One region of the Bradyrhizobium sp. 61 genome, then DNA from elsewhere that is predicted to be linked to it. Evidence: predicted binding sites of a transcription regulator. Region 1 holds the regulator's gene; each other region holds the start of a gene.
The links. Region 1 encodes PhoB, which activates phosphate uptake and scavenging genes when phosphate is short. Its sites were predicted from a motif close to TGTCATNNANCTGTCAT; they were not measured.
Positions count from the first base shown of each region.

Region 2: the regulator PhoB is predicted to act here: its motif matches at 2,581-2,597, upstream of IVB46_RS35160 (inorganic phosphate transporter).
Region 3: the regulator PhoB is predicted to act here: its motif matches at 1,861-1,877, upstream of IVB46_RS26875 (DUF2278 family protein).

Region 1 is NZ_JADPIU010000019.1:13,233-17,824, forward strand. It holds gene IVB46_RS08360 (aspartate aminotransferase family protein) at 1-947, opposite strand, end outside; gene IVB46_RS08365 (GcrA family cell cycle regulator) at 1,404-1,916, shown strand; gene phoB (phosphate regulon transcriptional regulator PhoB) at 2,153-2,860, opposite strand; gene phoU (phosphate signaling complex protein PhoU) at 2,876-3,592, opposite strand; gene pstB (phosphate ABC transporter ATP-binding protein PstB) at 3,604-4,425, opposite strand; gene pstA (phosphate ABC transporter permease PstA) at 4,422-4,592, opposite strand, start outside.
Region 2 is NZ_JADPIU010000084.1:365,409-370,000, forward strand. It holds gene IVB46_RS35155 (M20 aminoacylase family protein) at 1-826, shown strand, start outside; gene IVB46_RS35160 (inorganic phosphate transporter) at 903-2,531, opposite strand; gene IVB46_RS35165 (UdgX family uracil-DNA binding protein) at 2,640-4,082, opposite strand; gene IVB46_RS35170 (putative DNA modification/repair radical SAM protein) at 4,082-4,592, opposite strand, start outside.
Region 3 is NZ_JADPIU010000070.1:41,154-45,745, reverse strand. It holds gene queC (7-cyano-7-deazaguanine synthase QueC) at 40-753, opposite strand; gene mazG (nucleoside triphosphate pyrophosphohydrolase) at 890-1,744, shown strand; gene IVB46_RS26875 (DUF2278 family protein) at 1,938-2,960, shown strand; gene hflX (GTPase HflX) at 3,039-4,418, opposite strand; gene hfq (RNA chaperone Hfq) at 4,430-4,592, opposite strand, start outside.

The DNA of each region.
Region 1 (4,592 bases):
GAGGCGAGCTTCTGCTTGAGCAGCAGCGACATCTTCTGCACGTGTTCGAAGAAGCCGGGCTTGAGCATGACGTCGAGGACGGCGTTGGCAGCCGAGATCGCGAGCGGATTGCCGCCGAAGGTCGAGCCGTGCGAGCCGGGCCCCATGCCGGCAGCCGCGTCCGCGGTCGCCAGCACCGCGCCGATCGGGAAGCCGCCACCGAGCGCTTTGGCCAGCGACATCACGTCAGGCGTGACGCCGGTGCGGCGATGCGCGAACAGATCGCCGGTGCGGCCCATGCCGGTCTGCACCTCGTCGAACGCGAGCAGCAGGCCCTTCTCGTCGCAGAGCTGGCGCAACGCCCTCAGGAAGGCGGGCGTTGCCGAACGCACGCCACCCTCGCCCTGGATCGGCTCGATCAGGATTCCGGCGGTCTGCGGACCGATCGCCTTCTTGACGGCTTCGATATCGCCATGCGGGACCTGGTCGAAGCCGTCCATCGGCGGGCCGAACCCTTCGAGATATTTTGCCGAACCGGTCGCGGCGAGCGTTGCCAGCGTGCGGCCGTGGAAGGCGCCTTCGAAGGTGACGATGCGGTACCGTTCCGGATGACCCTTGGAGAAGTGATGATGGCGGACCAGCTTGATCACACCTTCCAGCGCTTCGGCGCCGGAATTGCAGAAGAACACGAAGTCCGCGAAGCTTTCATTGCACAGACGCGCGGCGAGCTTCTCGCCGTCCGGGCTCTGGAACAGGTTCGACATGTGCCAGAGTTTGGTGGCCTGCTCCTGCAACGCCTTGACCAACGCAGGATGAGCATGGCCGAGCGCATTCACCGCCACGCCCGAGGTGAAATCGAGATAGCGATCGCCATTGGTCGCAATCAGCCAGCAGCCTTCGCCGCGCTCGAAACCGAGGTCGGACCTGGCGAAAACGGGGAGCAAATGCGGCGCTGCGCTGTTAGTCATGACGATCACTTGAATGTTGCGGACGGCGTGAGCGTGCATTGCGCAACGCACCATTGACCGGCTCGGAAAACGAAACGTGCCGCCTTTTAAGGGCGGCACGCCTGACTATCTTATGCCTGGTGAAACCGGTGTCAATGCCGCCCGGAAAGCCTCGCGAAACGCAGAATCCGTAGTCTTGCGGTGGCGATTTTGCGTGTTTCCGCCACGGAACATGTGGAAGCGAGTCGGCGGACTCTTGCGCGTGAGTCACGCCATATTGTAGCGTTTGGCTTGTCAGATACGACATCTCGTGCAGCAGTTCTGATCCTCTAAGTCCTCATGTACCGGCGTAAGCGTTCGGGCGCATCTGGTGCGCCCGGCGAGCCTTAAGGGATTCTGGCGGCACGGGTTTTTCGAAGCTTAGGCATTCGCCGTGCGGCCGCCAGGATGGCAGGCGCCGGCGAAGGAAAGGGTGCAATGACCGTTTTGACCTGGTCGGATGATCGCGTCGAGCAGCTGAAAAAGCTCTGGGAGGCCGGACTTTCGGCCAGCCAGATCGCCGCTGAACTCGGCAATGTGACCCGCAATGCCGTGATCGGCAAAGTGCACCGGCTCGGCCTGTCGGGCCGCGCCAAGAGCCCTTCATCGGCAGCGCCGCGGCCGCGCAAGGCGCGCCCCGCCCAGCACATGATGAGGGTGACCCGTCCGATCGCACGCGGCAACACCGCGCTGGCGCAAGCCTTCGAAGTCGAGGTCGAGGCCGAACCGGTCACCTACGACAACGTCGTGCCGATGAGCCAGCGGCTGTCGCTGCTGGAGCTGAACGAGGCCACCTGCCACTGGCCGGTCGGCGATCCCTCGAGCCCGGATTTCTTCTTCTGCGGCGGCAAGGCGCTCTCCGGCCTGCCCTACTGCGCCCAGCACTCGCGCGTGGCGTATCAGCCCGCGGCCGATCGCCGGCGCGCGCCGGCGAAGCCGGGTCCGCGCTGAAGTCGTTCTGAGCTCAGAAAGGAGCCGTCACACGATGGCGGCTCAACAAATCCGATGTCGTCCCGGACAAGCGCGCCTTGAGCACGCGCAGATCCGGGACCCTTAACCACCGCAAGATGTGGCTACGGGGACTCGGAGTTACCTTTTCACACAATAACCGATCGCTTTGGGTGTCCCGGACCCGCGCTTGCGCTTGTCCGGGACGACACCGAGAATGTGGCCGCAGCTCACCGAGCTTACGCCTGCTCCGCCTTCGCAAAGCGATCGTCCAGTGCGTAGCCCGCGCCGCGGACGGTGCGGATCGGATCCTGCTCGCGGCCGAGATTGAGCAGCTTGCGCAGGCGCCCGATATGGACGTCGACGGTGCGCTCGTCGATGTAGATGTCACGGCCCCAGACGCTGTCGAGCAACTGCTCGCGCGAGAACACGCGGCCGGGATGCTCCAGGAAGAACTCCAGCAGGCGATATTCGGTCGGGCCGAGATCGATCGGCCGGCCCGAGCGCGCCACGCGGCGCTTGTCGCGGTCGAGCTCGATGTCGCCATAGGCGAGCACGGTGGCGAGCCGCTCCGGGCTGGCGCGCCTGAGCAGGCCCTTCACGCGTGCCAGCAGCTCCGGCACCGAGAACGGCTTGACGATGTAGTCGTCGGCGCCGGTCGCAAGACCCCGCACCCGCTCGCTCTCCTCGCCACGCGCGGTGAGCATGATGATCGGGAGCTGCTTGGTCTCGGGCCGGGTGCGCAGCCGCCGGCACAGCTCAATGCCGGAGAGGCCCGGCAGCATCCAGTCGAGCACGATCAAATCGGGGATATGCTCCTTGAGGCGGGTGTCGGCATCGTCGCCGCGCATCACCGTCTCGACGTCATAGCCGTCGCCTTCGAGGTTGTAGCGGAGAAGCTCGGTGAGAGCTTCCTCGTCCTCAACCACCATAATGCGTGCGCCCATGGTGTTCGTCGCTCCTTAAGTGTTCGGGACCGTCGTGGCGAAGGTCGTCATGTCGCCCTTCGGCCGCTTGTCGGTGATCGCCTGGCCCTCGATCATGTAGAACACGGTCTCGGCGATGTTGGTGGCGTGGTCGCCGATGCGCTCGATGTTCTTGGCGCAGAACATCAGATGGATGCAGAACGAGATGTTGCGCGGATCCTCCATCATGTAGGTGAGGAGCTCGCGGAACAGCGAGGTGCAGATGGCGTCGACTTCCTCGTCGCCCTTCCACACCGCCATCGCCGCCGGCAGATCGTGCGCGGCATAGGCATCCAGCACCGACTTGACCTGTTGCTGCACGAGGTCGGTCATGTGCTCCAGGCCGCGGAACAGCTTGAGCGGATGGAAATCCGTCTCCAGCGCCGCGACGCGCTTGCCCATGTTCTTGGCGAGGTCGCCGATCCGCTCGAGATCGGTGGCGACGCGCATGGCGCCGACGATCTCGCGCAGATCCACCGCCATCGGCTGGCGGCGCGCGATGGTGAGCACGGCGCGCTCCTCGATCTTCTTCTGGAGCGCGTCGAGCTCGGCGTCGATGGTGACCACGCGCTGGCCGAGCGCGACGTCGCGGCGGATCAGCGCGTCGACGGAATCGACGATCATGCGCTCGGCGATGCCGCCCATCTCGGCGACCAGGCGCGTGAGCTCCTGGAGGTCGGTATCGAAGGCCTTTGCGGTATGTTCAGAACCCATGTTCCGTCTCCTCAGCCGAACCGGCCGGTGATGTAATCCTGCGTGCGCCGGTCGGTCGGCGACGTGAAGATCTTGCTGGTGTCGTCGAACTCGATCAGTTCGCCGAGATACATGAAGGCGGTCTTGTCGGAGACGCGCGCCGCCTGCTGCATGTTGTGGGTGACGATCGCGATCGTGTAGTTCTCGGACAGCTCCTGGATCAGCTCCTCGACCTTGGCGGTCGAGATCGGGTCGAGCGCCGAGCAGGGCTCGTCGAACAAGATCACCTCGGGCCGCACCGCGACCGTGCGGGCGATGCAGAGGCGCTGCTGCTGGCCGCCGGAGAGCGACAGGCCGGAGGCGTTGAGCTTGTCCTTGACCTCGTTCCACAGCGCGCCGCCGCGCAGCGCGTTCTCGACGCGGTCGTCCATCTCGGACTTCGAGATCTTCTCGTAAAGGCGGATGCCGAAGGCGATGTTCTCGTAGATCGTCATCGGGAACGGCGTCGGCTTCTGGAACACCATGCCGACGCGGGCGCGCAGCAGATTGAGGTCCAGCTTGGGGTCGAGGACGTTGGTCTGGTCGAGCATGAGCTGACCGGTGACGCGCTGGCCCGGATAGAGGTCGTACATCCGATTGAAGATGCGCAGCAGGGTCGACTTGCCGCAGCCCGACGGGCCGATGAACGCCGTGACGCGGTTGGTGCCGAGCGCCAGATTGATGTTCTTCAGCGCGTGCTGCTCGCCGTAGTAGAAATTGAGGTTGCGCACCGTCACCTTGGCCGGAGCTTCGGGCAGCACCGGCGCCTGCGGCAAACCACCGGCCGCGCTCATCGATACGGAAAGATCACTCATTTTGCGGTCCTCTCGGCGCTCAGAATGCGCGCGCCAATATTCAGGGCAAGAACGGTCAGGGTGATGAGCAGCGCGCCGCTCCAGGCGAGCTGCTTCCAGTAGGCGTAGGGGCTCTGCACGAAATTGTTGATGGTGACCGGCAGGTTCGCCATCGTCTTGTTCAGACC
Region 2 (4,592 bases), on a different contig from region 1:
TGGTGCGGCCCGCTACCTTGCCGAGACCCGCAACTTCGCCGGCGATGCTGTCGTGATCTTCCAGCCGGCCGAGGAGGGCGGCGCCGGCGGCGCGGCCATGGTCAAGGACGGCCTGATGGAGCGTTTCGGCATCGAGCAGGTCTACGGCATGCACAACGGCCCGGGCATTCCGATCGGCTCGTTCGCGATCCGGCCGGGCCCGATCATGGCGGCGACCGACGAGGTCGACATCATGATCGAGGGCCTCGGCGGCCATGCCGCGCGTCCGCACAAATGCGTCGATTCCGTGCTGGTCGGCGCGCAGGTGATCACCGCGCTGCAGTCGATCGTCGCCCGCAGCGTCGATCCCCTGGAATCGGCCGTGATCTCGATCTGCGAATTTCACGCCGGCAACGCCCGCAACGTCATTCCGCAGACCGCAACGCTGAGGGGCACCATCCGCACGTTGTCGCCGGAGGTGCGCAAGCTAGTCGAGAAGCGCGTGCACGAGGTGGTGGCGGGCGTGGCGCAGATCACCGGCGCCAAGATCGACCTGCACTACAAGCGCAACTACCCTGTCGTGAACAACCACGCTGCGGAGACCGAGGTGGCGCGGCGCATCGCCAGGAACGTTGCCGGCGAGGCCAATGTGCACGAGATGCCGCCGCTGATGGGCGGCGAGGATTTCGCCTACATGCTGGAAGCGCGGCCCGGCGCGTTCATCTTCTGCGGCAACGGCGACAGCGCCGGCCTGCATCACCCCGCCTACAATTTCAACGACGAGGCGATCGTGTTCGGCACGTCCTATTGGGTCAAGCTGGTCGAGGAATCGCTCGCGGCGTCTTAACGCCGACCCCCGAAGCACAAACGAAAAGGGCCCGTGCATCGCACGGGCCCTTTGTCTTTGAGGCGCGTGATCGGCTTCAGAAGATCCGCGAGAAGATCACGTAGAGCGTGGCCGACAGCGCGATCGCGCAGGGCAGCGTCAGCACCCAGGCCATCAGCAGGTTGCGGATGGTCGCCATCTGCAGGCCCGAGCCGTTCGCGGCCATGGTGCCGGCGACACCCGACGACAGCACGTGGGTGGTCGAGACCGGCAGGCCGAACACGTCGGCGGCGCCGATCGTGGCGGCGGCGACCAGCTCGGCGGAGGCGCCCTGTGCGTAGGTAAGATGGGTCTTGCCGATCTTCTCACCGACGGTGACGACGATGCGCTTCCAGCCGACCATGGTGCCGAGGCCGAGCGCGATGGCGACGGCGACCTTCACCCAGGTCGGGATGAACTTCGTGGCGCTATCGAGGCCGCCCTTGTAGGCGTTCAAGGTCGCGACCTCTTCCTTGTTGAGGTCGTTTTCCTTGTCCTTCATCAGGAAGCGGATTGCTTCCGAGGTCAGGTACATGTCGTTACGGGTGTTGCCGACCACTTCCGCCGGTACCTTGTTGAGCGAGCCGTACTTCGCAACCTGGTCGCCGACATCCTTCACCAGCACCGACAGCGAGGGGTAGGTGCCTTCGCTGATGTGGTGCGAGGTGATGTACTGCGTCACCGCAGGACGGGGATCGCCGATGATCGAGTGACCGGCGCCCTTGGCCGCGATCACCTTGGAGGCTGCGTCCGAGACCTTCTGGAACTGGGCGACCTGGCTCTCCGGCAGCGCGCGGTTGAGCGCGTAAGCCGTCGGCACGGTGCCGATCAGGATCAGCATGATCAGGCCCATGCCCTTCTGGCCGTCGTTCGAGCCGTGGGCGAAGCTGACGCCGGTGCAGGTCGCGATCAGCAGGCCGCGGATCCACAGCGGCGGCGCCTTGTTGCCTTCGGGCGCGGCATAGAGCGCCGGATTGCGCACGATGAACTTGAGCAACAGCAGCAGCACGGCGGCGCAGATGAAGCCGAACAGCGGCGACAGCAGGAGCGCGTAGCCGATCTCGGTGGCCTTGCTCCAGTCGACGCCCGAGGTGCCGTCGCGGCCGCGCATGACGGCATTGGCGATGCCGACGCCGATGATCGAGCCGATCAGCGTGTGGGAGGAGGAGGCGGGCAGGCCGAAATACCAGGTACCGAGGTTCCAGATGATCGCGGCGATCAAGAGTGCGAACACCATGGCGAAGCCGGCGCTGGAGCCGACCTGGAGGATCAGCTCGACCGGCAGCAGCGAGACGATGCCGAACGCGACCGCGCCGGAGGACAGCAGCACGCCGAGGAAGTTGAAGAAGCCCGACCACATCACCGCGAATTCAGCCGGCAGCGAATGGGTGTAGATCACGGTCGCCACCGCGTTGGCGGTGTCGTGGAAGCCGTTGACGAATTCGAAGCCGAGCGCGATCAGCAGCGCGACGAACAAGAGGATGTAGGGCAGGAAGGTCGTCACCTTCGTGCCGGTCGCGTTGACGTCGACATAGATGCTGTAGGCAACGAACAGCAGGCCTGCGGCAAGGATGCCGAAGAACAGGATCATCGTGAGCGGGTTAAAACCCTTGTCGAGATTGGGCCTGGAAGCCGGCTGGACAGGCGTCGGATCGCCTACCGCACGGTCGAATGCAACATCTGTCATTTTTTGGACGCCCCTTAACTAATTTGAAGGGCTATTGTCCGCGATGGATTTGAAGGCTGGATGACAACTGCGTCGTAAAGTCGCTTTCCCTCCAGTATTTGCCAGTATTTAGGCGGCGCGCGGGGCTTTCTTCTGCAAACCGGCGGCAATCTTCAGGTCTTCGACAAAGCGCTGATATTCCAGCACTTTGGCTTCCGGATCGGGCAGTCGCAGCAGATAGGACGGGTGCACCGTCACGAGCGCCTTGCGGCCGTCGGGCAGGTCTATGAGCCGGCCACGGGTCTTGCCGATCGGGATGATCTTGCCGAACACGCTTTGCGCGGCGGTGGCGCCCATCGCCACGATGAGCTCGGGCTGGATTGCCGAAACTTCCCGCTCGTACCATTGCCGGCATGCCCGGATCTCCGGCGTCGCCGGCTTCTGGTGCAGACGGATCTTTCCGCGCGGCACGAATTTGAAGTGCTTGACCGCGTTGGTGACGTAGACCTTGTTGCGGTCGACGCCGGCTTCCTGAAGCGCCCGATCGAGCATCTGGCCGGCCGGGCCGACGAACGGATGGCCGGCGAGGTCTTCCTTGTCGCCGGGCTGCTCGCCGACCAGCATGATGGTCGCGTCTTTCGGGCCCTCGCCGAACACGGTCTGCGTCGCGTCCTTGTAGAGCGGGCAGGCGCGGCAGTGCGCGGCCTCCTCGCGGAGCGCTTCGAGATCGTCGGCAGCCAGCTTGCGTGGCATCGGAGCCTCCGGCCGCTTCTGGGGCTTGTGCGGATCGGTTGCGGCATTGGCGATCATGGCGCCGGTCATGCGCTCGGCGTCCTCGATCAAGGGCTTAATGATCGACGCCTCGGGCAGGTTCCTCCAGTATTTCTTCGGCATCTCCGTCTGCATTGCCTTCACCTTGAGCCGGGCCGGGTTGAAGATGCTGGCGTAATAGCGCCGCCAGGTTTCCTCCAGCCGGTCTTCGCCCGGTGCTTCGTTCTTGCTCACACCCGGGGTGAATGAGAGCGCGTGGCCATCCCAATGCGCGCACAGATCGGGTGTCAGGATCGACCAGGGCATGTCGGCAAAGCGCTTGGCGAAGAACGGCGCGGCGAGCTCGACGATGTGATGCTCCGGCTCGAACCAGGCGACGTAATGCGCTGCGCGCTCGCGTCCGATCTCGCGGAAGCGCACGAAGGCATGCATCTTGTGCTCGTCGCGATGGACTGCTCTTGCCATGGCGGTGACTTGCGCGACATCAGGATCGGTCGCGACCTCGATGAGATCGTGATTGTCCTTCAATCGCCAGAGCAGGCGATAGAGGATCGCAAAGCGCTCGGGATCGCGATGCAGGATCGCGGCCTTGGCGAGCTCGACGAATTTTGCCGAGACGTTGAAGGTGCCGTCGTTCACCTCAAATATCGGAGACGGCGCGGGCGGTGCGAACAACTCGGCTTCGCCGCCTTGCACGGTCCAGGTGACATCGGTTGGCGGCACATGATGCAGCACGAGGCTGCGTGCGGCTTTGCGCCAGCCGTCGAAATCGGTTTCGGTGTCGAGGGTGATGTACTGCATCAGAAGCCAAACCCCAGTTGTGTTGCCTTCGGCTTGAACCGTTCGATCAGCCGCGCCTCGTCGAGGCGGTGCGGCGCGGGGCGGTGATCGCTGAGGACGATGAACGGCAGCGCCTTGTTGCGGGGCACATGCAGCCGCGCGAGATCGGAGAGGCGGATCGTGGTGGTGCGTCGTGTCGCGATGATGCGTTCGACCGCCTTGGTGCCGAAGCCGGGCACGCGCAACAGCTCCTCGCGGCTGGCGCGGTTGACGTCGAGCGGGAAGCGGTCGCGGTGGCGCAGCGCCCAGGCGAGCTTCGGATCGATGTCGAGCGGCAGCATCGCGCTGTCGTCAACGATCTCCGCAACGTCGAAACCGTAGAACCGCATCAGCCAGTCGGCCTGGTAGAGCCGGTGCTCGCGCAGCAGCGGCGGCGCGCGCAGGGGCAGCGCGCGGCTCGCATCGGGGATCGGGCTGAAGGCGGAGTAGTAGACGCGCCTCAGCCTGTAGGAGCCGTAGAGATTGGCGCTG
Region 3 (4,592 bases), on a different contig from region 1:
TCACCCGCTTTCGCGGGTGATGACACCGAATATGTGGCCTCAGCGCCCCGCTGCAAACTCCCGCCACCCCTTAGCCCGCAGGCTGCACGCCGGGCACTCGCCGCACCCGAAACCCCACTCATGCTGCGCGCCGCGTTCGCCGAGATAGCAGGTGTGCGAGTGCTCGCGGATGAGATCGACCAGTCCTGCGCCGCCGAGCTCGTGGGCGAGCTTCCACGTCGCCGCCTTGTCGATCCACATCAGCGGCGTATGCAGCTCGAATGGCCTGGCCATGCCGAGCGAGAGCGCGGCCTGCATGGCGCGGATGGTGTCGTCGCGGCAATCGGGATAGCCGGAATAATCGGTCTCGCACATGCCGCCGACGATGTGGGTGATACCGCGCCGGTAGGCGAGCGCCGCGGCAAACGTCAGGAACACCAGATTGCGGCCGGGCACGAACGTATTCGGCAGGCCGTCGGCGCCCATCGCGATGGCGACGTCGCGCGTCAGCGCCGTCTCGGACACGGCCGCCAGCGTCGGAATCGACAGCGTGTGGCTCTCGCCGAGCCTTGCGGCCCAGTCTGCGCGCAGGCCCTTGATGCCGTCGAACAGCCGGTCGCGGCAGGCGAGCTCGATGGCGTGGCGCTGGCCATACTCGAAACCCAGTGTCTCCACGCGTGCAAAGCGGCTGAGCGCCCAGGCAAGGCAGGTGGTGGAATCCTGGCCGCCGGAAAACAGCACCAGGACGGTTTGTGATGAAAATGCGTCACTCATGGCCCGCGCTTTAGCACTGCGGGCGCTCCTCGCCAATTGCCGCCAATCGGTGGAAATCGGCCTGTTCCGCCGCGCCGCGCTGGGAACGGCGGGCCGCTTTTGGCATAAGGTTTTGGACCCAGGAGACTGCCCCGCAATGACCCCTTCCCGTGACATTTCCCGCCTGATCGAGATCATGGCGGCGCTGCGCACGCCGGTGACCGGCTGCCCCTGGGACCTCGAGCAGAATTTTGCGACGATCGCGCCCTACACGATCGAGGAAGCCTATGAGGTCGTCGAGGCCATCAGCCGCGGCGATCTCGATGACCTGCGCGAAGAGCTCGGCGACCTCCTGCTCCAGGTCGTGTTCCACGCCCAGATGGCATCAGAACAGAATGCCTTTGCCTTCGGCGACGTCGTGGAGGCCATCACCCGCAAGATGATCCGGCGCCATCCCCATGTCTTCGCCGACAAGGACGGCAATCTCGCCTCCTCCCACGTCAAGGAGGTCTGGGACCGCATCAAGGCCGAGGAGAAAGCCGAACGTGCGGCGCGCCGGCCGCCGGAGGAAGCGCCGACGCACAAGTCGTTACTTTCGGACGTCAAGGCCGGCCAGCCCGCGCTGACGCGCGCAATGGAGCTCCAGCGCAAGGCTTCCACCGTCGGCTTCGACTGGAACGACCCGCGCGCGGTGCTGGCGAAAATCCGCGAGGAAGCCGACGAGATCGAGGCAGCGCTCGACCGCAACGACAGCGAGGGGCTGGCGGAAGAGACCGGCGATCTGATGTTCGCACTCGTCAATCTCGCCCGCCACGTCGACGCCGATCCGGAAGCCGCGCTACGCGCGACGAATGCAAAGTTCGAGCGGCGGTTCGCCTTCATCGAGCGCGCGCTCGAGGCGCAGGGGCGGACGCTGGAGCAGGCGTCGCTGGCGGAGATGGACGCGCTGTGGAATGCGGCGAAGAGTGAGGGGAAACCGGTATCAGAGACTCGCTCGCAGGCCCGCCGCTAGCGTTGTGGCCTGCTCCATCGGCGTATCCGCAAGGATCGAAGCGGTCGCGAAGGAGATATAGGTCAGCATCTTTTCCCGAATGCAGCGAGGCGGTCATGGCGGATCGCAGTCAAGCCATGAAACCGTCACGACAAGCAGTCTAAAGTTGAGCAACGGAGCCCGCGCAGCCGAAATCCCACCTCAGGTGAGTGCGATGCCATTAAAGCACTATTCGGTCCTCAAGGGACGCCCGATCGCGATGCGTTTCGGCACCGGCCAGTCGCCGCACTATCAAGTCCATGTCGTGGCCGATAACGCGGATTTCCGCATCGCCGTCAATGTGCAGTCAGGCGACGGAAGCGAAGTCGAGTTCCTGGTGCGATCGCACTTTGTCCATCCGATCACCGATCAACTCGCGGCGTTGCCCGAGGGCCTGCACCCGCAGCCGCCGAAGCCGGCCAGCACCGCACTGGACTTCATTCGCGGCAATCTGATGCAGCCTCAGGAGATGATCCCGCTGCCGCTGTCCGTGCCCGGACCGGACAATGACCTCAACGAGAAGCTCGACCAGTTCGTCCAGCGCGCGCTCTCAAACGAAAGCGCGATGGTGTACGCATTCGGTGAGACATGGGGGCCGGAGACCAAGGCGGACAATTATTTCGGCTTCCGGCCGGGCCGCGGCATCCACGACATCCATATGAATCAGGGAAACCCAATCGGACGGTTCTCGGGCGACAACGGGCCATGGCAAGACGGCGGGCTGGTGTTCGAATTCCCGGATCAGAAGCTATGGACGGCGGTCTTCCTCAAATTCCAGACGCAGGCCTGGCACACCGACGACAAGACCGGTGACCCCATCGATCTCGGCGCGCCGACACAGCCGCCAGATCCGACCGCTCCTCCGACCGGGCAAATGCCTGACGGACTCGTGCGCATCATCGCAGCACTCGTCAATGCCTTGAAGACGCCCGAGCGGGAAGTCGTCACGCTGCTCAATACGGCCGATCGCGACATCGATCTCACCGGCTGGATGCTGGCCGACAAGCAGAAGAACAAGATGGTCCTGTCAGGGAAGATCGCGGCCGGCGGCACGCTCGCAATCGTCGTGCAGAAGCCGATGGAGTTGTCGAACCAGGGCGGCATCATTTCGCTGCTGGACGAGCGTGGGATCAAGATCCACGGCGTCGCCTATACCAAGGCGCAGGCGAAGAATCCGGGCCTGACCATTCCATTCTAGCGTTACGCGTCTCAACCCGGAAACGCGGATATGGTCGATATCGCACGCAAGCCTGTCGGGCACACCGCGCCCTTCGGATCACGCCACGCGCGGCACGGCATCGAACCGGTTCACCACGATATCCCGCTTGGTCTCGTCGACCCGTACGGTCATGTCGAAGCGGCCGTCGTGCAGCTCTTTCGCCAGCACCTCGGAATTCCTGTGCAGCCAGCTGATGCCGGCACCGTCGGCGGCGTCGATGGAGAGATCGAGCGTGGTGCGCTTTGCGGCGAGCCGTTCCTCGATCGCGGCGAGCAGCGCGTCGATCCCCTCGCCTGACACGGCCGACACCAGCATCGCCGGGTGATCCTCCGGCCGGCGCGCGGCGATATTCAGAAGCTCTTCGCGCTTGTCAGGCTCGTAACGGTCGATCTTGTTCCAGACCTCGATGATGCGGCCGGAATCGTCGGGGTTGATGCCGAGCTGGCGCAGCACCGCGTCGACGTCACTCTGCTGGGCCTCGGCATCCTCGTGCGAGATGTCGCGCACATGCAGGATGACGTCGGCCTCCAGCACCTCTTCCAGCGTGGCGCGGAAGGCCGCGACGAGCTGGGTCGGCAGGTTGGAGATGAAGCCGACGGTGTCAGACAGCATCGCCTTGCCGCCATGCGGCAAAGTGAGCGCGCGCAGGGTCGGATCGAGTGTTGCGAACAGCATGTCGGCGGCCTGAACGTCGGCGCGGGTCAGGCGGTTGAACAGCGTCGACTTGCCGGCATTGGTGTAGCCGACCAGCGCGACGACGCGATACGGCACGCGCTGGCGTCCGGCGCGATGCAGCCGCCGCGTCGCCTGCACCTTCTTCAGCTCGCCCTCGAGTTTCGAGATGCGCTCCTGGATCAGGCGGCGATCGGCTTCGATCTGCGTCTCGCCGGGACCGCCCATGAAGCCGAAGCCGCCACGCTGGCGTTCCAGATGGGTCCAGGAGCGAACGAGGCGCGAGCGCTGGTAGTTGAGATGCGCAAGCTCGACCTGGAGCGAGCCTTCCTTGGTCTTGGCGCGGCGGCCGAAGATCTCCAGGATGAGGCCGGTGCGGTCGAGCACCTTGGCGTGCAACTCCTTCTCGAGATTGCGCTGCTGGATCGGCGCCAGCGCGCAATCCATCACGACGAGCTCGACATCGAGGCTCTTGGCCAGCGCGGCGATCTCCTCGACCTTGCCCTTGCCGATATAGGTCGCGGGGCGGATCTGGCTGATCGGCGCGATGATGGCATCGGCAATGACGAGGTCGATCGCCTGCGCGAGGCCGGCGGCCTCATCGAGCCGGGCCTCCGCGTCACGCTGAACATGGCTTTCCGATTGCGCGTCGGCACCGCCCGCGCGCACACGCAAGTAGGGGCCGATGACAAGCACCCGCCCCGTCTGCTTCGCCCCTGCCGACCGCGGACGGTCGGCCTCCCCGTCGAAATTCCGGGGTTCCAATCAGATCACTCTCAAGCCGGCTGATCCTCGCCGCCTTCGAACAACTGGATCGGAGCGCCCGGCATGATGGTCGAGATCGCATGCTTGTAGACAAGCTGCGAGTGACCGTCGCGCCGAAGCAGCAAACAGAAATTGTCGAACCAGGTCACGATGCCCTGGAGCTTCACTCCGTTG